DNA from 3 places in the Streptomyces sp. NPDC051105 genome. Region 2 is predicted to be linked to each of the others. Evidence: riboswitches for the same ligand, from Rfam matches in the RefSeq annotation. Region 2 holds a riboswitch; each other region holds the start of a gene.
The links. A riboswitch is a leader RNA that binds a small molecule or an ion and turns the genes downstream of it on or off. The one in region 2 is predicted to bind cyclic di-AMP.
Positions count from the first base shown of each region.

Region 1: linked by a shared signal. The riboswitch ahead of AB0N16_RS09860 (transglycosylase SLT domain-containing protein) and the one ahead of AB0N16_RS30535 (transglycosylase family protein) in region 2 are both predicted to bind cyclic di-AMP.
Region 3: linked by a shared signal. The riboswitch ahead of AB0N16_RS18985 (peptidoglycan DD-metalloendopeptidase family protein) and the one ahead of AB0N16_RS30535 (transglycosylase family protein) in region 2 are both predicted to bind cyclic di-AMP.

Region 1 is NZ_JBFBBR010000003.1:511,526-518,212, reverse strand. It holds gene AB0N16_RS09870 (hypothetical protein) at 21-374, opposite strand; gene AB0N16_RS09865 (HAD family hydrolase) at 756-1,562, shown strand; gene AB0N16_RS09860 (transglycosylase SLT domain-containing protein) at 1,572-2,060, opposite strand; cyclic di-AMP (ydaO/yuaA leader) riboswitch at 2,066-2,261, opposite strand; gene AB0N16_RS09855 (polyprenyl synthetase family protein) at 3,807-4,814, shown strand; gene AB0N16_RS09850 (DUF2092 domain-containing protein) at 5,671-6,687, shown strand, end outside.
Region 2 is NZ_JBFBBR010000014.1:146,963-153,649, reverse strand. It holds gene AB0N16_RS30555 (Ppx/GppA phosphatase family protein) at 172-1,113, opposite strand; gene AB0N16_RS30550 (DUF501 domain-containing protein) at 1,110-1,715, opposite strand; gene AB0N16_RS30545 (septum formation initiator family protein) at 1,745-2,221, opposite strand; gene eno (phosphopyruvate hydratase) at 2,336-3,622, opposite strand; gene AB0N16_RS30535 (transglycosylase family protein) at 4,052-4,741, opposite strand; cyclic di-AMP (ydaO/yuaA leader) riboswitch at 4,745-4,916, opposite strand; gene AB0N16_RS30530 (transglycosylase family protein) at 5,116-6,126, opposite strand; gene AB0N16_RS30525 (cytochrome P450) at 6,363-6,687, opposite strand, start outside.
Region 3 is NZ_JBFBBR010000007.1:72,506-79,192, forward strand. It holds gene AB0N16_RS18975 (TetR family transcriptional regulator C-terminal domain-containing protein) at 1-378, shown strand, start outside; gene AB0N16_RS18980 (SGNH/GDSL hydrolase family protein) at 424-1,209, opposite strand; gene AB0N16_RS18985 (peptidoglycan DD-metalloendopeptidase family protein) at 1,449-2,396, opposite strand; cyclic di-AMP (ydaO/yuaA leader) riboswitch at 2,401-2,561, opposite strand; gene AB0N16_RS18990 (alpha-galactosidase) at 2,870-4,954, opposite strand; gene AB0N16_RS18995 (tyrosine-protein phosphatase) at 5,128-5,925, shown strand; gene AB0N16_RS19000 (DUF6126 family protein) at 5,947-6,069, opposite strand; gene AB0N16_RS19005 (XRE family transcriptional regulator) at 6,066-6,687, opposite strand, start outside.

The DNA.
Region 1 (6,687 bases), on a different contig from region 2:
CCCATGGTCGCTGGCGCGGGCTATGCCTCCTCGGCCGCCCGCTGCCTGGCCGGGAACTCCTCGATCAGCTCGGTCGGGTTGGCCGCCTCCATGGCCTCGGCCTCCCAGCCCGGGCAGTGCATGTCGCAGACCACCACCGGCAGCGGCCGCCCGAGTACCTCCACGCGGCCCCCGGCAGGCAGATCCTGGGCCGGCCGTATGCACGTGCCGGCGAAGTGCAGCCCCAACAGGTCATGCTTCGCGTCCAGTTCGGCGTCGTCGCCGTCCCCGTCGAACCAGAGTCCGAGCCGCCGGACCTTTTCGGCGTACGGCGCGACGCCGACCAGGCCTCGGGACGGTTGCCGAGCGTCTCGAAGCCGTCGAGGAGCCGGCACGCGTAGTTCCAGCGCGTCCCGCCCGGGTCCGCCGGGTTCCGTTCGGTCTCGTACTGGTTCTCGGGGTTGTGGCCGATCGCCCCGTACGGTCTGCGATCGTCGCCCTCCACACGCCGGATGCCGAACGACAGCGCGTAGGCCTGCGGCCGCGTGCTCACGCGGGAACCGCTCCGGCACCCCGGTCGCCCGCGTCCAGCGGATGCGCCCGGGAGTCTGCCGGTCCGTCCCCGCACCACCGCCGCCCCCGTCCGGTCGGTGCAATCAATCCATCGCCAACGTAACGCGCCCCACTGACATCGCCCCATCACGGCGACGGCGGGCGCCACTTGAGGCCGAAACGCACAGTGAGTCTCAGGGGCGTGCTGTCCGTATTCTCTGATCATGGTCGCACCCACCCCGTACGCACTGATCGCCACCGACCTGGACGGCACGCTGCTGCGCGCCGACGACACCCTGTCGGAGCGGTCGCTCGCCGCGCTCGCGCGGGCCGGCCGGGCCGGTGCCCGGCATCTTGTGGTGACCGGCCGTCCCGCGCCGAGAGTGCGTCCCCTCCTGGACGACCTCGGCTGCACGGGTCTCGCGGTCTGCGGCCAGGGCGCTCAGGTGTACGACGCCGGCGCGGACCGGCTGCTGTGGTCGGTCACCCTGGACCGGGAACTGGCGGAGAACGCCCTCGGCAAGATCGAGGCCGAGGTCGGGCAGGTGTACGCGGCGGTCGACCAGGACGGCGTGGACGGCCTCACGCTCATCGAGCCGGGCTATCTGATGCCCCACCCCACCCTGCCCGCGCTGCGCGTGGGCCGGCGCGACGACCTGTGGTGCGCGCCGATCAGCAAGGTGCTGCTGCGCCACCACACCCTGTCCGACGACGAACTGGCGGCGACCGCGCGTGCGGTGGTGGGATCGCTGGCGACGGTCACCATGTCGGGGCCGGGGACCGTCGAGCTCCAGCCGTGCGGGGTGACCAAGGCGACCGGGCTGGCGCTGGCCGCCGGCCATCTGGGGCTGAGCCCCGAACAGGCCATCGCCTTCGGGGACATGCCCAACGACATCCCCATGTTCGACTGGGCGGCCTACGGGGTGGCCATGGCCAACGCCCATCCCGAACTCAAGGCGGTGGCCGACGAGATCACCTTGTCGAACGAGGACGACGGCATCGCCGTCGTCCTCGAAGGACTCTTCGGCTGACGGCGCCGGTCAGTACGCGCCGTGCACGTTGTCCATCGAGCCGTACCGCGCGGCGGCGTAGTTGCAGGCGGCGGTGATGTTCGCGACCGGGTCGTAGATGTCGAACGACGTGCCGTCCACGTGGTACGTCTTGAACGTCGGGTCGATCACCTGGAGCAGGCCCTTGGAGGGGATGCCGGCGGCCGCGTTGGAGTCCCAGAGGTTGATGGCCCGCGGGTTGCCGGAGGACTCACGCATCACGTTGCGGTAGATGCCGTTGTAGCTGCCGGGGATGTTCTTCTCGGCCATGATCGCGAGCGACTCGCGGATCCAGCCGTCGAGGTTGTTCGGGTACCCGGCGAGTGTCGTCGAGGCCGTCGAGGTGCCGGAGGTGGCGGCGGAAGCGGCCGTCGCCCCGATGAGCGGGAGGGCGAGAACGGCGGCGCTGGTGCCGGCGATGGCGAGCGTGCGGATGATGCGGTTACGGCGGGGACAGCGGTGCTGGGCGGCAGCAGACATGGCGTGGTTCCTCTCCGTCGCCTGCGAGGTGAGCTGTCGGGTTCGGGCCCGGGGAGTGCCCGGCCGCCCCGCCCTAAGGCGAGGCGACTTCACCCCTAGCCGTTCCGGTTCGACGTCCGTCGGTGACATCGGTCGCCCGGTCCGGCGACTTACCTGGTTTCCCCGCTCCTGCCGTGCGAATGGACTCGTCGATGGGTCGCGACGGGCGGCGGCAGGATTCGGCGTCCGCCCGGCGAGCGGGAACGTATGCGAGAGCACATGTCCGGAACAAGTGCCTGATTCACACAACACACCGATTGACCTTGATCTGAGTCGTATGGGTCACTTGATCCTTTGCGGCCGCCAAGCCTCAACTCGCCCACAGAAAAGGAGAGAAAGGGGGCCCTGCCGCCGTCGTGACACTCCGGGTTGCGTGACCTACTTCACAAAATGGCAATTAAGGCGAATCGGACAATAGGGGTTCGCGGAATCCGTTTTTCCGGGCATCGGTGGAAAAGCGCCTCGGGGTCATTCGCGCGGATTGTGCTCGTGGGGATGGGTGAAGTGGTCTACGTCACAGGGAATTCAAGAGATTGTCCGAATTGCCTTATTCGGTGGAATTCCGACTCGATGGGGGGACCGGTGGGGCCCAGGCGGGTCCGGCTCGGCGCCGAGTTCTGTGCCTCCGGTTCATCCGGTCGTGTGGCCTCTCCGGCGCGCCCTAGTGAACTCCGTACGGCCCGGGTACGCGCGCGTGCCGTGATCATGCGCGGTGCGGAGGCGGGCGCCCGGAGGCTTCGTCCGCCCGGGCGTCTCGAAGGCCATCGGGCGGCCAAGCCCCCGGAGTGCGCCGGGAGTTCACACGCGACAGGCGTACGTGATTCCGGTCACTTCGGAGGGCGGGGTGCGGGCTCGCCGACCGGGGCGGGCTCGCCGACCGGGTGACGGCCAGGGTGGCAGTCCACGCGCGCGTGTCCACCGCGGGGGCGGAACCTCCGCCGCACCGCGCGTCGTTGTCACAGTGGCCGTCCGTGGAGCGGGCCACGGCGACCGCCTTGAGCGGCTCGGGCGCGAGAGCCGCCGTCCGGAGCGACATGCAGCCGTCTCAGAGAGGTGTCGACCGTGCCCACGCTCGCGGTGCACAGGGGCCACGCCGTCGGCCGCTCGACGGTCGCGGGCCCGCCCTGCCCGTCCGTCGAGACATGTCCGTGGCCCATGGGGCGCGGGTGGGGGGCGGGGGGCGTGCGTGGGATCGTCCGTCACTGGACGCCACACGCGCGTGGGTGCCCGCGTTCGGACGGCGAAGGGTGTGCGGAGGTCCTCGTGCGTGATCTCGTAAGTGACGGGGGTGCGCGTGCGGATCGGTGCGGTATGCCCCCGTCGGCTTTGGCGGGCGGCGAAAGGGGTACCTCCGGGCAGGTGATGTCGGACGGAGGGGGTGTGACCGTCCGCGGTCGGTGGTGTGCCGGACGGTCCAGCGTCGGGCCCGGTGACGGCGCTGGTCCGGGACGCGGTTCACGCCTCGGGCGGGGACACGGCTTACACCACGGTTCGGGACAACAGTCGGTACTTCCTGTTAAGTCATGGGATGTCAGGTCGTATCGGATGATCAAAAACATACCGGTCGTGATCCGATAGCGCCCGGGGTGTAACGGTGGGCGCCCTCGGTGATCGAAACCTGACCGGATACGCTGACTTGAGTGATGGCAGCGACCTATCGACAAACCGTGTAATCGCCAGTGGACACCAGCAGACAGGAGACCCCTCGTGACCGTCGGGCCGTTCGGGCTGAGCGTGCGGGACCAGGCTCTGGAAGCCGATGTCCAGGCCGGATTGACGGCTGTCGAGGAGGGCTTGCTAGAAGCCACCAAGAGTGAGGTCCCGTTCATCACGGAAGCCGCGCAGCACCTCGTGCGGGCCGGCGGGAAGCGGTTCCGGCCGCTGCTGGTGATGCTGGCCGCGCAGTTCGGTGACCCGTACGCGCCGGGCGTCGTGCCGTCGGCCGTGGTCGTCGAGCTGACCCACCTCGCCACGCTGTACCACGACGACGTCATGGACGAGGCGGCCGTGCGGCGCGGGGTCGACAGCGCCAACACCCGATGGGGCAACTCGGTCGCCGTCCTCACCGGTGACTTCCTCTTCGCCCGCGCCTCGCAGATCCTTGCCGACCTCGGACCCGAGGCGGTGCGGGTCCAGGCCCTCGCGTTCGAACGGTTGGTGACGGGCCAGATCCTGGAGACGGCGGGCCCGTCGGACGGGCGTGACCCGGTCGACCACTACCTCGACGTGCTCGGCGGCAAGACCGGCTCGCTGGTGGCGGTCTCCTGCCGCTTCGGCGCGATGATGTCCGGCGCCGACGAGAGGGTCGTGGACGTTCTCACCCAGTACGGCGAACGCCTCGGTGTCGCCTTCCAGCTCGCCGACGACGTCCTGGACATCGCCTCCGACTCCCACGAGTCCGGCAAGACTCCGGGGACCGACCTCCGCGAGGGCATCCCCACGCTTCCGGTGCTTCGGCTGCGGGAGCGGGCGGCGCGGCTGGGGCTGGCCGAGGACATCGCGCTGTGCGAGCTGCTGGACTCCGACCTCACGGACGACGCGCGGCACGCGGAGGCCCTGACGGCTCTGCGGGCACATCCGGCGCTGGAGCAGGCACGCCGGGACGCGGTCCGGTACGCGGAGGAGGCCCGGGCCGCGCTGGCCCCGCTGGCCGAATGCGACGCGAAGGTGGCGCTCCTGGAGCTGTGCGACGCGGTGGTGCATCGGGCGCGCTAGCTAGCCCGCTGCCTGTTCTGCCGACCCGGTTTCCCGGGAGGAGGCCGAACCCCGGCAGCATTCCTTGTGATGCGCGTCACACTCCTGGACTGGGTCCAATCCAGGACCCGATCCGTACTCCTCCCCAGAAGCCGACGCGGGGGGCGTCAGCTGACACAGGGGGAGAAAGCGCAATCACGGTCATCAACGCAACGCGCCGCAGGAGCCTCGTCGCCGCAGCGGTCACCGTGACCGCTGCGGCGGTGCCGCCGTCCCGGCATCCGCCGCCACCAGCCACAGCGCAACCCGGCTCAGCTCCGGCGGCATCCGGCACTCCTTCGTCGCACCCGGCTCCGGCACCCCGCAGTGGGTCGCCCCCGACGACAGCCCGGTCCCCGGGACGGTCCTGGCCAAGACGCCGAACGGCGACGGCAACATCCCCGAGCTGGACCTCAGGGCCACGCAGTCGGGCACGAAGCACGGTCTGCTCGCGCACACCGGGGAGATCCTGCGCCTAAACATCGTCGGTGGCTTCGCCCCGGCCGGCTCCTGCACCCCCGGGTGCCGTCGTCGGCGTGCCCTACCGGGGGGACTACGTGTTCGTGCAGCGACACTGAGTGAAGGGGCACGTGACAGCAAGTGACCAGGAGGCGCCTTCGCCGCGCGACCCCTGCGGGTCGGAGGAGGCGTCTCCACCCTTGTGTCATACCGCAGGCGTACACCGAGTTGGCTCCCGGGTCTGACGCTTGAGAAGCCTTGATTTGGTGAGATGGAAACCACGGAAATCACCACCACTCACCGATTCGGGTGAGAATGGCGGCTCAGGGTGGGAACACGTGCGAGCACAGCCGCCGCCGACGACGGAGGTAAGGCACACATGGCACCGTACGAAACCGAGGACAGCACGGGGGCCGCGCAGGCCGACGACGAGCTGCGCGCCGAGCGGCGGCGCAAGGCCGCGCGATACGTCGTCCCGGTCGCGGTCATGGGGGTGGCCGCGGCCACGATCGGGCTGGTTCCGGCGCTCGCCGACTCCGGCGACCCCGACCTGCCGAAGATCACCGCTCAGGAACTCATCGACAAGATCGCCAAGTCGGACGTGCAGCAGCTGTCCGGCACGGTGAAGATCAGCACCGACCTCGGCCTGCCCGACCTCGGCGGTCTGGAGAGCGGCCTGATGTCCGGCGCGGCCCAGGGCGGCGACGGCTCGTCCGCAGACCCGTCGACCAAGCTCACCGAGCTGGCCTCCGGCACGCACACGCTGCGCGTGGCCGCCGACGGCCCCGAGAAGCAGAAGGTGTCGCTGCTGGAGAGCGGCTCCGAGTACAGCCTCATCCACAACGGCACGGACGTGTGGGGCTACGACAGCAAGTCCAACGAGGTCTACCACTCCACCGCCGCCGACTCCGGCAAGGCCGAGCAGCACGAAACCCCGGCCACACCGAAGGACTTCGCCGACGAGGTCCTCAAGTCGGTCGACGACACCACGTCGGTGAAGGTCGACGGCACCGCCCAGGTGGCCGGCCGGGACGCCTACCGGCTCGTCATCAAGCCCAAGCAGTCCGGGACGACGGTCGGCGCGATCAGCATCGCGGTGGACGCCAAGACCGGTACCCCGCTGAAGTTCACGCTCACCCCGTCGAGCGGCGGCGCGGCCGTGATCGACGCCGGCTACACCCAGGTCAGCTTCGCCCAGCCGGCCGCCTCGACCTTCGACTTCACCCCGCCCAAGGGCGCCAAGGTCACCGAGGGCGACAGCCTCGACAAGGCGAACCGGGCCGACAAGGGTGACAAGGGCGGCAAGATTACGAAGTCGCCCGGCAAGGACACTCCCGAGGAGCTCGGCAAGAACGGCTTCGACGTCCTCGGCAAGGGCTGGAACTCCATAGCGGTC
Region 2 (6,687 bases):
CCTGCGCGGAATTCCTTGTGAAGAACTTCACGAAGTTTCCCGAGGGGGTCTCATGGCACGGCGTGTCACACCCCCGAAACCCCGCTCACCCGACACCCCCACATGCTCATCCGAGGTGGTCGGATGGGGTGGGTGAGGTGGGTCGAGAGGGGGAGCCGCCGGGCCGGAGGGTCAGGCGACGGACCAGGCGATGCCGTCCAGGATGTCGTGTTCGCTCACCACGACCTCCGTCGCACCCACCCGTTCCATGATCGACAGCAGGACGAGCGCGCCGGCTCCGATGACGTCGACGCGCCCGGGGTGCATGGAGGGGATCGCGGCGCGCTCGGCGTGGGTGGAGTCCAGCAGCCGCTCGGTGATCTCGCGCACCCGGGCGTAGGGGATGCGGGAGTGGTGGATGGCGGCGGAGTCGTACTCCGGCAGGTCCTGGTGGATGGCGGAGAGGGTGGTGACCGACCCGGCCAGGCCGACCAGGGTGTGTGCCTCACGCAGCGGCACGGTCCGCTCCGCGAGGTCGAGGGCACGCTCGATGTCGGCCCGCAGGGCGGCGATCTCGGCCTCGGTCGGCGGGTCGCTGACCTGCCCCTCGTGCACCAGGTGCCGCTCGGTCATCCGTACGCAGCCGACGTCCACGGACCGCGCGGCCCGCACCCGCTCGTCCCCGACCACGAACTCGGTGGAACCGCCGCCGATGTCCACGACGAGGAAGGGCTTGGCGAGGTCGTCGCGGCCCGCCAGCTCCTTCGTCGCGCCCGTGAAGGAGAACTCGGCCTCCTGGTCACCGCTGATGACCTCCGGCTCGACACCGAGGATGTCCAGCACCCCGCGCACGAACTCGTCGCGGTTCTCGGCGTCCCGGGAGGCGGAGGTGGCCACGAACCGCAGCCGCTCGGCGCCGTACTCCTTGATGACGGCCGCGTACTCCCGGCAGGCCGCGAACGTCCGCTGCAGCGCCTCCGGCGCCAGCCGCCCGGTCCGGTCGACCCCCTGCCCGAGCCGCACGATCACCATCCGCCGGTCCAGGTCGACGAGCTCGCCGGTCTCCGGGTTCGCGTCGGCGACGAGCAGCCGGATGGAGTTGGTGCCACAGTCGATGGCGGCGACGCGGGTCACTTGTCGTCCTCCTGGGCCGGCCGGAAGGAGAACCATCCCTTGCCGTCCTCCGTCGTCTCCGTCTGCCACCCCGCGCCCGTCGGCGGCCCCGCGGGCGTCACGCAGGCCCCCTTGGCCCACCACTCGGGCAGCATGGCGATCGCCTCGTCGCCCAGCGGGTTCACGCCGGGCCCCGCCGCCAGCGAGTGCGCCACCAGCACGTGGAGGCACTTCACCCGGTCCGGCATCCCGCCGGCGCTCGGGAACCCCGTCAGCTCCTCGATCTCGTCCCGGCGCCGGATGTAGTCCTCGTGCGCGGCCCGGTACGCCGCCGCCAGCTCCGGGTCGCTCTCCAGTCGCGCCGTCATCTCCTTCATCACGCCGTTGGCCTCCAGGGTGCCGATGGCGGACGCGGCCTTGGGGCACGTCAGGTAGTACAGCGTCGGGAACGGCGTGCCGTCCGGCAGCCGCGGCGCGGTCTCCACGACGTCCGGCTGCCCGCACGGGCACCGGTGCGCGATCGCCCGCAACCCGCGCGGCGGCCGCCCGAGCTGCTGCTGGAAGGCCTCGACGTCGGCGTCGGTCGGCTCGGTGCGCGGAGTGGAGGGCGGAGGCGTTTGCATGACTGTGTTCTGTGTGGCTTTCTGTCGGTTCACTGGTCGGACGCGTCGGACTTGTCGACGCCGTCCCAGACGTTCGCGTACCAGGGCCGGTCGGCCGCCCCGAGGTAGGCGTGGGCCTGCTTGGCGGCAGCGGGGTCGATCACGATGTACCCCGTCTCCCCCGGCATCACGTAGTGCAGCCGCTCCCGGATCTGCTGCTCGGCGTACGCGTCGTCCTGCCACCGGGCCTTGACGTCCCGCAGCTGCTCGACCCGCTGCCGGGCCTGCTGCTGCTGGCGTTCCTGGTCGGCGATCTCGGCGCGCTGGGAGACGTACTGCCGCATCGGATACGCGAGCGCGACGATCATCGTGCACAGCACGATCGCGAGCAGCGCGGCGCGGCCGGTGAGCCGGGAGCGACGGGCCTGCCGCTTGGTCTGGGAGCGGTAGACCCGGGCCGCCGTCTGCTCGCCGAGCAGCTTCAGCCTGGTCGCGGTGGAGAACCGGTCCCGGTCCTTCACGGCCATGTCCCCGCCTCCCGTTCACACGCGCGTACGTCCCCGCACACGGTACGGGACCGGTACGGGGACGTACGTACGACTGGCGCAGCCTTGACCCTTAACGGGTCAGCGACCCCTGGGTCAGCCCTTGAAGCGCGGGAAGGCGCTGCGGCCGGCGTACACCGCGGCGTCGTCGAGGATCTCCTCGATGCGCAGCAGCTGGTTGTACTTGGCGACGCGCTCGGAGCGGGCCGGGGCGCCGGTCTTGATCTGGCCGCAGTTGGTGGCGACGGCGAGGTCGGCGATGGTGACGTCCTCGGTCTCGCCGGAGCGGTGCGACATCATGCACTTGAAGCCGTTGCGCTGGGCCAGCTCGACGGCGTCCAGGGTCTCGGTGAGCGAGCCGATCTGGTTCACCTTGACGAGCAGGGCGTTGGCGGCGCCGTCCTCGATGCCGCGGGCGAGGCGCTCCGGGTTGGTGACGAAGAGGTCGTCGCCGACGATCTGCACCTTGTCGCCGAGCTTGTCGGTGAGGACCTTCCAGCCGGCCCAGTCGTCCTCGAACAGCGGGTCCTCGATGGAGACCAGCGGGTAGGAGGCGACGAGCTCCTCGTAGTACTCGGTCATCTCGGCGGCCGAGCGGGACTTGCCCTCGAACTCGTACTTGCCGTCCTTGTAGAACTCGGACGCGGCGACGTCGAGCGCAAGGGCGATCTGCTCACCGGGGACGTAACCGGCCTGCTTGATCGCCTCCAGGATGAGGTCGAGCGCGGCGCGGTTGGACTCCAGGTTCGGGGCGAAGCCGCCCTCGTCGCCGAGGCCGGTGGCCAGGCCCTTGCCCTTCAGGACCTTCTTCAGGGTGTGGTAGACCTCGGCACCCCAGCGCAGCGCCTCGGAGAAGGACTCCGCGCCGATCGGGGCGATCATGAACTCCTGGATGTCGACGTTGGAGTCCGCGTGCGAGCCGCCGTTGAGGATGTTCATCATCGGGACGGGCAGCAGGTGCGCGTTCGGGCCACCGAGGTAGCGGAACAGCGGCAGGTCGGACGCCTCGGAAGCGGCGTGCGCGACGGCGAGGGAGACGCCGAGGATGGCGTTGGCGCCGAGCGAGCCCTTGTTGTCGGTGGCGTCCAGGTCGAACATCGCCTGGTCGATCAGGCGCTGCTCGGTGGCGTCGTAGCCGACCAGCTCCGGGCCGATCTGCTCGATCACGGCGAGGACGGCCTTCTCGACGCCCTTGCCGAGGTAGCGGTTGGGGTCGCCGTCACGGAGTTCGATGGCCTCGAAGGCACCGGTGGAGGCGCCGGACGGGACGGCGGCACGACCCGTGCTGCCGTCGTCGAGGCCGACCTCGACCTCGACCGTGGGGTTGCCTCGGGAGTCCAGGATTTCCCGGGCTACGACGACGTCGATGGACGGCACGAGCATCTCCTTCTTGGGATGTGACGCTGGTTGTGCGGGCGCACGCGAGCCTTGTCGGCCCTTGCTCAGCCTTGCGACTAGAGCCTAACCGTCCCGGGGCCGTCGGCCGGCACGACCGACCGACCCTTGGACACACAGACGGTACTCATTGTTCATGCACGGAACAAAGGGGGGCCCGATGAAGAACGGAAGAAGAGCGGGTCAAGAGGAAGACCGCCGGAGGACGCGCGAGGACCGCGCGAGGACCGCGCGAGGACCGCAAAGAGAAACCCCGCTCCGGTGCGTACGGGGGAGAACGCACCGGAGCGGGGGCCCGTGGGGGACGGGGGGTGACCCTCACGTGCTCCTCAGTATGAGGAGCACGGCTGTGTGGGCGCTGTGGTTCAGCTGGGCGCCACGTATTGCTTCGTACGACTTCGGGAGCGGCCCGTCGCCCTACTTGAGGTGCAGCTGCTGGCCCGGGTAGATGAAGTCGGCGTCGTCGACGATGTCCTTGTTCAGCTTGAACAGCGCCTGCCAGCCGCCCTTGACCTTGCGCTTCTCCGCGATCGAGCTGAGCGTGTCGCCCTTGACAACCTTGTACTCGCCGTCGCCCTTCTTGACCTTCTTGCCGGTCGGGGTGGTGACGGTCTTCTTGGCGGCCGGACGCTCGGCGGAACGGGAGGCGGCCTGGGTGTCGGCGGTACGGCTGCTGGTGCCGCTGCTCGAAGAGGAGCTGGAGGAGCTGGAGCTGGAGGAGCTCCCGGTGTAGGCGGCGCCGGACAGGCCCGTGCCGCAGACCGGCCAGGCGCCCTTGCCCTGCGCGGCGAGGACCTTCTCGGCGATCTCGATCTGCTGCGCCTTGCTGGCCTGGTTGGCCTGCGCGGCGTACTGGGTGCCGCCGTACGCGGCCCAGGTGGAGGCGGAGAACTGCAGACCGCCGTAGTAGCCGTTGCCGGTGTTGATGGCCCAGTTGCCGCCGGACTCGCACTGAGCGACGGTGTCCCACTCGGAGGCGGTGGCGGCGGAGGCGGTGCCGGACGCCATCAGCGGTGCGGCGATGGCGACACCGGTGACACCGGCGAGCGCGGCGACACGGGTGGCCTTGGACGGACGACGGTGCTTGCCCTTGCCGGAAAACAGCATGACGGATCCCCTCACCGACGCCTGCGAGGTGAGCTGTCGGGTTCGGGCCGGTTGAGTTGCCCGGCCGCGCACCTCACGGTGCGCGGCTTCACCCCGAGCCGGACACGGCAGTCTCAACTACCGGTCCCGGCGCTTACCTTGGGTCCCCCGCTCCTGCCTACGGCGCTTGACGCGACGACTGTTCCCGGGCAGCCGCTGGCAGGACTCGGCGTTGCGACGGCCGGGGCTCGTGGTGACGAGCGGCCTTGACCGTAAACAGACGATCAGGTGAATTTCAAAGATGATCAGGGCTTCTGAGACTCATCCCACACTTTCACCAAACCGGACATTTGGCTTCGAAGTAGGGCGGCACGAAGGGCCAACTCCCGCTGCTTCTAGTCCGTTTCGTTGCTGAGTTTCAGGGTCTGACCGGGGGCGATGTCATTCGGGTCGGCGCCGATGTCCGCCTTGTTGGCGGCATAGAGCGCACGCCATCCGCCGTCGAGGTCAAGGGAGTCGGCGATGGAGGCGAGGGTGTCGCCGTCCCGGACGGTGTAGGTGCCGGCGTCCCGGGAGGCGTGACGGCCGGAAGAAGTCACACTCTGACCGTTTGTCACGCTTTCGTCCGCCGAGTCACCGCGGTGCTTGCCGCCGCTGCTGACCGCCCCCGTGTCGACCAGATCCCAAGAGCTGCCCGTCTGCCATGAATTGTCCGAGTCATCGGCTTCGGGCACCACGGGGTTCTCGTTCGCCTTCGAGGCGCCGGAGCCCTTGGATCCCGACGTGTCCGCCTTGGCGGAGTCGGTGGGGGTGCCCGTGCCGGAGTCGTCGCCCGCACTCGGGGACGGGGTGGCGGAGCCTGTGGCACCCGAGGAATCCGACGAGGAGTCGGACAGGCCGGAATCCGAAGAACCGGATGAATCCGAAGAACCAGATGAAGAGGAGGAATCCGACAGCCCGGAGGACGAGTCGGAGGAGCCGGACGTGTCGCCCGAGCCGTCGAGGCCCGTGTCGACGTTCACCGAGGCGTCGTCCGAGGAGAGGCCGGCGATCAGGGCACAGGTCCGCCAGGGCTTGGTGCCCTGGTCGGCGAGGATCTTCTCGGCGACGGCGATCTGCTGCGAACGGCTCGCCTGGTCCGGTGTGTCGGCGTACTCCTGGCCGCCGTACTCGTCCCAGTCGTCCTGGGACATCTGCAGGCCGCCGTAGTAGCCGGTGCCGGTGTCCATGCTCCAGGAGCCGCCGCTCTCGCACTCGGCCACCCTGTCCCAGGTGCTGCCGTCGGCCGCGTTGGCGCTCGCCGCGCCGAGGAGCGGGATGGCGATGGCCGAGCCGGTCACGCCGGCCGCGACGAGAAGAGCCGGAGCCTGACGGGGGCGACGGTGACGACCGTTCCCGGAGAGCATGCGGAAACCTTTCGAGCGACAGCGGTGACCGGCGCGACGGGTCCCGCTGGGGCGCCGCACTGATGGGTGAACGTATAGGCAGACGATCACTTGTCACAAGTTAATGCCGCGCAGATCACGTGAAGATCACAGAGTTGAACGCCGGTCATCTTTGCCGGTGAAGGGCCGTGCGGGGCGCCGGCGGGAGGCCGCGCGGGTGCCGGTGAGGGCCGGCGGGGCTCATCGGCCGCAGGGGCTCATCGGCCGTCGGGGGTGAACTGCACGGGGAGCGTGCGCAGTCCGCGCATGATGAGGCCGCCGCGCCAGCGCAACTCGCTCTCCGGCACCGCGAGTCGCAGGTCCGGGAGACGGGTGAGGAGGGTGGCGAGCGCGGTCTGCCCCTCCAGGCGGGCGAGCGGGGCGCCGAGGCAGTAGTGGATGCCGTGGCCGTAGCCGAGGTGCTGGTTGTCCCGCCGTGCCAGGTCGAGCGTGTCCGGCTCGGCGAACCGCTCCGGGTCCCGGTCCGCGGCGGCGAGTACGACGAGGACCGGGTCACCGGGTGCGATGCGCTGCCCGCCGATG
Region 3 (6,687 bases), on a different contig from region 2:
CTGCTGGGCCGCGGTACGTCGGCGTCCCGCCGGCTGCGGGCGGCGGTGCGCTGGTACGCGCCGACCGGGCAGGCCAAGGGCTGGCGGCTGTGGATCGAGGGCTGGGCGGTGGCCCTGCGCGAGCCCGCCCTGCGGGAGGTCACCAAGAAGCTGGACCAGCAGTGGAAGGCGGCGATCGCGGAGGTCATCGCCGAAGGGGTGGCCGCCGGCGAGTTCCGGTGCCCCGACCCCACGGCCGCGGCGCTGCGGCTGACCGCCCTGCTCGACGGGCTGGCCGTCCAGCTCACCTCGTATCCGGGCGCCCTGTCGCGTTCCAGGGCGCAGGAGTGGGTCGACGAGGCGCTGGCCCGCGAACTGGGGCTGCCCGACGAGCAGTAAGGAGCGGCTCACCAGGACGCCGCCCCTTACGTGTTCGTGCCGCCCTCAAGCCACGGACGCGATCCGCATCTTGATGTCGCCCGGGGAGAGCGCCCCCTTGGCCGTCACGTGGTCACCCGACGACTCGCCGCGCAGCCGTCGCCCGATCCACGGCACCAGGTGCTCACGGGCCCAGTGCACATCGTCGCGGCGGACCTCCAGGGTGCCGCGGGGCGGCAGTGGCGGCCACGGCTGGTCCGGGTCGGCCGGCACCTCGACGCCGAGCACCTGGCCGGCCCGCAGCGCCACGCGCGTGTGCCCCTCGGGAGACAGGTGCAGCCGGTCGCCGTCCCAGGCCCGCCGGTCCTGCACGGTCTTCAGGGACCACAGGTCGAGGACCGGGCAACCGTACCGGTCGGCGACGGCCCGGACATGCCCGTTGTAGGTGGCGATCTTGCCGCGCAGATGCTTGAGGACGGGCACGCCCCGGGTGTCGAACCCGGTGGTCACCAGAACCGTGCCGACGGCCTCGGTCAGTTGCGCCACGGCCCGCTCGAACCGCTCGGCCACCTCGTCGGGGTCGGTGCCGGGGCGGATGATGTCGTTGCCGCCGGCGCAGAAGGAGACCAGGTCCGGGGCGAGTTCCAGGGCCTGCGGCACCTGGTCCGCCACGACCTGGTCGAGCAGTTTCCCGCGCACCGCGAGGTTGGTGTACTCGAAGTCGCCCTCGGGCTGCCGGTCCGACAGCAGTACCGCGAACCGGTCCGCCCAGCCGACGAACGCCCCGTCGGGGCCGGGGTCGCCGACGCCCTCGGTGAAGCTGTCCCCCAGCGCCACGTACGACCCGATCACTGATGCATTGTCACTCTTCGAATCGTCTGCCACGACGGACCATGATTCACCTTCGACTGTGAGCTACGCGACCGTAATAAGGGGTTGACTAGCGGTGAGATAAGACACGCCTAAATACTCGACCAAGCCAGGAATAAGCCTCCGAACAGCGGCGTTGAGGCGTCGATCGCTCGAAGGCCGGACCCGGGCATCGGGGGTCCGGCCTTCGGAGTGCGTGTCAGATCAGTGGCGGTGCCGGATCAGCCGACGGGGACGCCCTTGGAGCGGAGGTAGCCGACCGGGTCGATGTCCGAACCGTAGTCGGGGGTGGTCCGGATCTCGAAGTGGAGGTGCGGGCCGGTCACGTTGCCGGTGGCACCGGAGAGGCCGACCTGCTGGCCCGCGGTCACGGTCTGGCCGACCGAGACGGAGAGTGCGGAGAGGTGGCCGTACTGCGCGTAGTAGCCGTCGGCGAGCCTGATGACGACCTGGTTGCCGTAGGCACCGCCCCAGCCCGCCGTGACGACCGTGCCCGCGCCGACGGCCTTGACCGGGGTGCCGGTCGGGACGACGAAGTCGACGCCGGTGTGGTAGCCGCTGGACCACATGCTGCCGGCCACGTGGTAGCCGGTGCCGACGGTGCCACCGGTGACCGGGAGGGTGAAACCGGAGGAGGTCGCCGTCGACGCGCCCGAGAAGGAGGCCGTGTTCGAGGACGAGGAGGAGGAGGGCACGGAGGACTGCGAGCCGGACCGGGCGTGCGACCGCGTCGCGGACCGGGAGCCCGAGCCCGAGGTGTCCGTCGTCGCGGCGTGGCGGCCGCCGAGCGTGAGCTTGAGACCGGGGTGGATCAGCGAGGGGTTGTCGCCGACGGCCTGCCGGTTGTCGGCGTAGAGCCGGTGCCAGCCGCCGTCGACGTTGTGTTCGCGGGCGATCTTCGACAGATAGTCGCCGGGCACCACCGTGTAGACGCGGTGCGCGGAATCACCGGTGCCGGTCTTCTGGGCGGCGGCCTTTCGCACCGCCGTCTGCTCGACGGTCGGCAACGACTGCGTGGCCTTTTCGGAAACGGACTGCGAGGTGACCGCGTGGGCGCCGGTGGCGCCCATGAGGGGCAGAGCCAGCGCGGCGCCACCGGTTCCGGCGACGGCCATCGAGCGGGTGAAACGCTGGGACTTGGGGCGGCGGTGCTTACCCTTCGCGGGCATGACGCATTCCTCTCCGGCGCCTGCGAGGTGAGCTGTCGGGTTCGGGCTGGAGCTGCCCGGCCACGCGGGAAGACGTGGCTACACCCCTAGCCGTCCCGGGAACCGGAACAGGCGGTCATACCTGGTGGGTCCCCCGCTCCTGCCGGGCACGGGTGAGTGTGTGTGGGGACTCCGGACGGCGGCAGGATTCGGCGTTCCGTCCGGATGCGTGGCGAACGTAAGCGAGTAAGACGCGCGTGAACAAGCGTGAGGTTCCGTCTGTCCGAGTTTCGCTTGATCCGTTACGGGAATTCCCGGTCACCCTCCGTGAATTCCCGCCTTCCGCACTTTTCCAATTCCCTTGAAAATCGCCGGAATTACGTGAACATGACGCGCGACGGACGGTCACGAATATGACGCTCCTCACGCACGTCACGCCACGTCACCTTATTCCAGACCGAGTTGCAATGAAGGCACCAAATCGGTCAGAAGGCTCAGATGCGACGCAGCCGGAGAACCGTCGCATCCAGGTCACCGCGCAGCTCGGCGCGGAGGCCGTGGTGCAACAGAACGGCACCTCGATGTACTTCGCCCGTTTCACGGCATTCGTACGACGCTGCCGGGTCGAGACCCTGCAAGCGCAGCGCCGGCATCGGCGCGCCGTAGCTCTGCGCCTGGAGCCACGCGAGGACCACGGTCTCGTCGCCGAGCGTGTACTGCACCGCACTGAGCCCGCCGGTCGGCGGCCGCAGCCGGAACTGGTCACCGCGCTGCACCAGGGGCCGGATGTCCTTGTAGAGCTCCACCCAGCGACCGGCCTCGGCCAGCTCCTCCTCGGTCCACTGCGAGAGGTCGCCACCGACCCCGAGCGCCCCGGCCATGGAGCTGATGAACCGGAAACGCAAGCTGCTGACCCGGCCGTTGAGCTGGTGGTTCGGGCTGTCCGTGACCCAGGCGGACATCACCCGGGCGGGGTGGATCTGGCTGAAGCCGTGCTGGATGGCGAGCCGGTCCAGCGGGTCGGTGTTGTCGGAGGTCCACACCTCGTCGGTACGGCTCATGATGCCGAGGTCGATCCGGCCGCCACCGCCGGAACAGGACTCGATGGCGACGTTCGGGTGGGCCGCCCGAATCCGGTCGAGCAGCGCGTACAGCCCACGGACGTGGTCGACCCACAGCCGCTGCGGATACGGCTCGCCGGGCCAGCCCGCGTCGGTGAAACAGCGGTTGAAGTCCCACTTGACGTAGTCGATCGGGGCGCTGGACAGCAGGGTGTCGAGCTGCTCCCAGAGGTACTCCTGGACATCCTCGCGGGCGAGGTTGAGGACGAGCTGATTGCGCAGTTCCGTCCGCTTTCGCCCCTGCTGGTACTGCACCCAGTCGGGGTGCGCGCGGTACAGGTCGCTGTCCGCGTTGACCATCTCGGGCTCGACCCAGATGCCGAACTGCATGCCGAGGGCGTGCACGTAGTCGGCGAGGGGCTTGAGTCCCTTGGGGAAGCGGTCCGGGTTGGGCGTCCAGTCGCCGAGGCCGGCGCGGTCGCTGGTGCGGGCGCCGAACCAGCCGTCGTCGACCACGAACAGCTCGACGCCGATCGCGGCGGCCCGGCGGGCGAGGGTGGCCTGCTGCTCCTCGGAGATGTCGAAGGTGGTGGCCTCCCAGGAGTTGAAGAGCACCGGCCGGTCCCGGTCGGCGTCGGGGATGACGTACGCCCGCTGGTAGGCGTGCCAGGCACGGCTCGCCCCGCCGAAGCCGCCGTCGGTCCACAGGCCCGCGAAGACCGGGCTGGTGTACGACTCACCCTCGGCCAGCATCAGCAGGCCCGAGTCGTCGTAGCCGGCGCCGCCGGTGATCTGCACGCGCGCGTCGGGGAGTTGGGCGACGGCGATCCGCCAGGAGCCGGACCAGCCGAGGGCACAGCCCCAGACCTCGCCGCGCTCCTCGGTGGCGTCGGTGTCGAGGGCGACCCAGGGCAGGTGCTGGTGGCTGGTGTGGCCGCGGCGGCTGCCGATCACCTTCTCGCCGTAGGTGAGCGGGGCGCTGGTGAGGCGGGACTCGGCGGCCCAGCGGCCGTGCAGCTGGGAGAGCCGCCAGCCCTCGCGGTCGGGGAGCGTCCAGGCGGCGGGGTCGGCACGCAGCAGCTCCACGCGCGCGTCCCCCTGGTTGTCGACGGTCACCCAGCGCTCGACGACGTCGCCGCGCATCCGGTAGTGCAGGGTGATGAGGATCGCGTCGTCCCGGAAGCGCAGCCGCAGCTCCTCGTCGGCCGCGTCGCCCTCCGTCTCGTACGACTCGAAGGTCCACTCGGTACCGCGGCGCTCCTCGGTGCGCACGGAGAGCGCGGGGCGGACGAAGCGGGGGCCGCCCTCGACGGGGTACTCCTCACGGCCGTCCAGCGGGGACTCGAAGGGCCAGTAGCCGGGCAGCACGCGGGTGCTGAGCTCCTCGGCGTCGGCGAGCCCGATTTTCGGGCCCCAGTGCAGGTGGAGCAGTTCGTCGCCCTCCGTGAGGTGCAGCGCGTAGCTGCTGCCCGGGCCCGAAAGGAGCCAGGTACGACCGTTTTCGGCGATGTCCACCACGAGAAACCTCACACAGGTGCCAACAGATCCGCTCAAGCACCAACATCATCAAGGGCGCGGGCCCTGGAGGCAACGCCTGTGGACAACTCATTGCTCGCGGAATCCGATGTCGTATGGTCGATCCAGTGCCCGTCGACGAGCAGCGCCGACGGGGCCGGCTGGGAGGAGCCCCCGTGACGCAGCAGGTCCCGTCGACCGAGCCCGAGCTGGCCGGGGTGCGCAACTTCCGTGACGTGGGCGGCCTGCCGACCGTGGACGGGCGCCGGGTCCGGCACGGCGTGCTGTTCCGCAGCGGGCATCTGGCGCACGCGACGGAGCGGGACGCGGAGTTCCTCGCCTCCCTCGGCCTGCACACGATCTTCGACTTCCGCAACGCGGCCGACCAGAAGCTGGAGGGCCCGGACGTCGAACTGCCCGGCGTGCGGAACGTGAACCTGCCGCTGACCGACCCGGCGCACGGCGCCGAGTTCTGGACGATGGTCCGCGAGGGCGACATCGAGCAGCTGCGCGGACTGCTGGGCGACGGCAAGGCCGCGAACCGCATGGTCAGCTCGTACCGCATGATCGTCAGGGACCGCACCGAGGAGCACTCGCGCGTACTGCACGGTCTCGCCGAGGACAGTGTCCCGGCGCTGATGCACTGCGCGGCCGGCAAGGACCGGGCGGGCGTCTCCATAGCCGTGACGCTCCTCGCGGTGGGCGTGGAGCGGGACGCGATCCTCGCCGACTACCTGGAGTCCAACGCCAAGCACCGTCGCTACAAGGTGCGGCGCAGCGGCGGCGGGGACAGCGCGTACAGCCCCGACGTGATGGAGCTGCTCAGCCCGCTCTTCGAGGCCCGTGCGGAGTACCTGACGGCGGCCTTCGAGAGCATCGAGGAGACGTGGGGTGGCGTCGACACGTACCTGGAGCAGGGCCTGAAGCTCGCCCCGGAGACCCGGGAGCGGCTGCGCGGGCGCCTCCTCGACTGAGGCCGGCGGGGACGGGAGCGCTCAGCCCTTGCCGCCGACGGCGAACAGCAGGTAGAGGAACGCGGCGAAGACGTGCCCGACGGCGATGTAGATGATCAGCCGGACCCACAGGGCCCGGGGGAACTTCTCCTCGATGTTGCTCACGGCAGCTCTCCAGTGATCGGCCCCAGGCACAGCGCGGCCAGGGGACTCTGCAGCAGGGTGTGGACGAACAGCAGCTCGACCCCGTCGTGGTCCTCGGCGGCGAGCCGGTGCGGGGTGAGCGAGTCGAAGTGCGCGCTGTCGCCGGGCGCGAGCACGTGGGTGGTGTCACCGAGACGCAGCCGGAGCCGCCCGTGCAGGACGTACAGCCACTCCTCGCCGGGATGCACCCGCACGATGTCGCCCTGGGTGCCGTACGGGACCCGGACGCGCAGCGCCTGCATGCCCCGGCCGGGCGCACCGGCCTGCCAGTACGTCCAGCCGCCCGCCCTGGTCGGTTCCATGTCCGCGGTACGCACGATCGCGTCCCGGTCGGGGACCGTCTCGCCGAGCAACTCGGAAACCGTCGTACCGTAGACACGGGCGAGCGAGAGCAGCATCGGCAACGAGGGCTGGCGCTGCCCCGTCTCCAACCGGGAGAGGTGGGCCGGCGACAGCCCGGCGTCCCGGGCCGCGGCCTCCAGGGTGAGGCCGGCACGGCGGCGCAGGGAGCGCAGCCGCGGGGCGACGGCGGGCAGGTCGTCGCCGGGACCGGCGGACGGCGCCGGGTCTGAGGCGTTC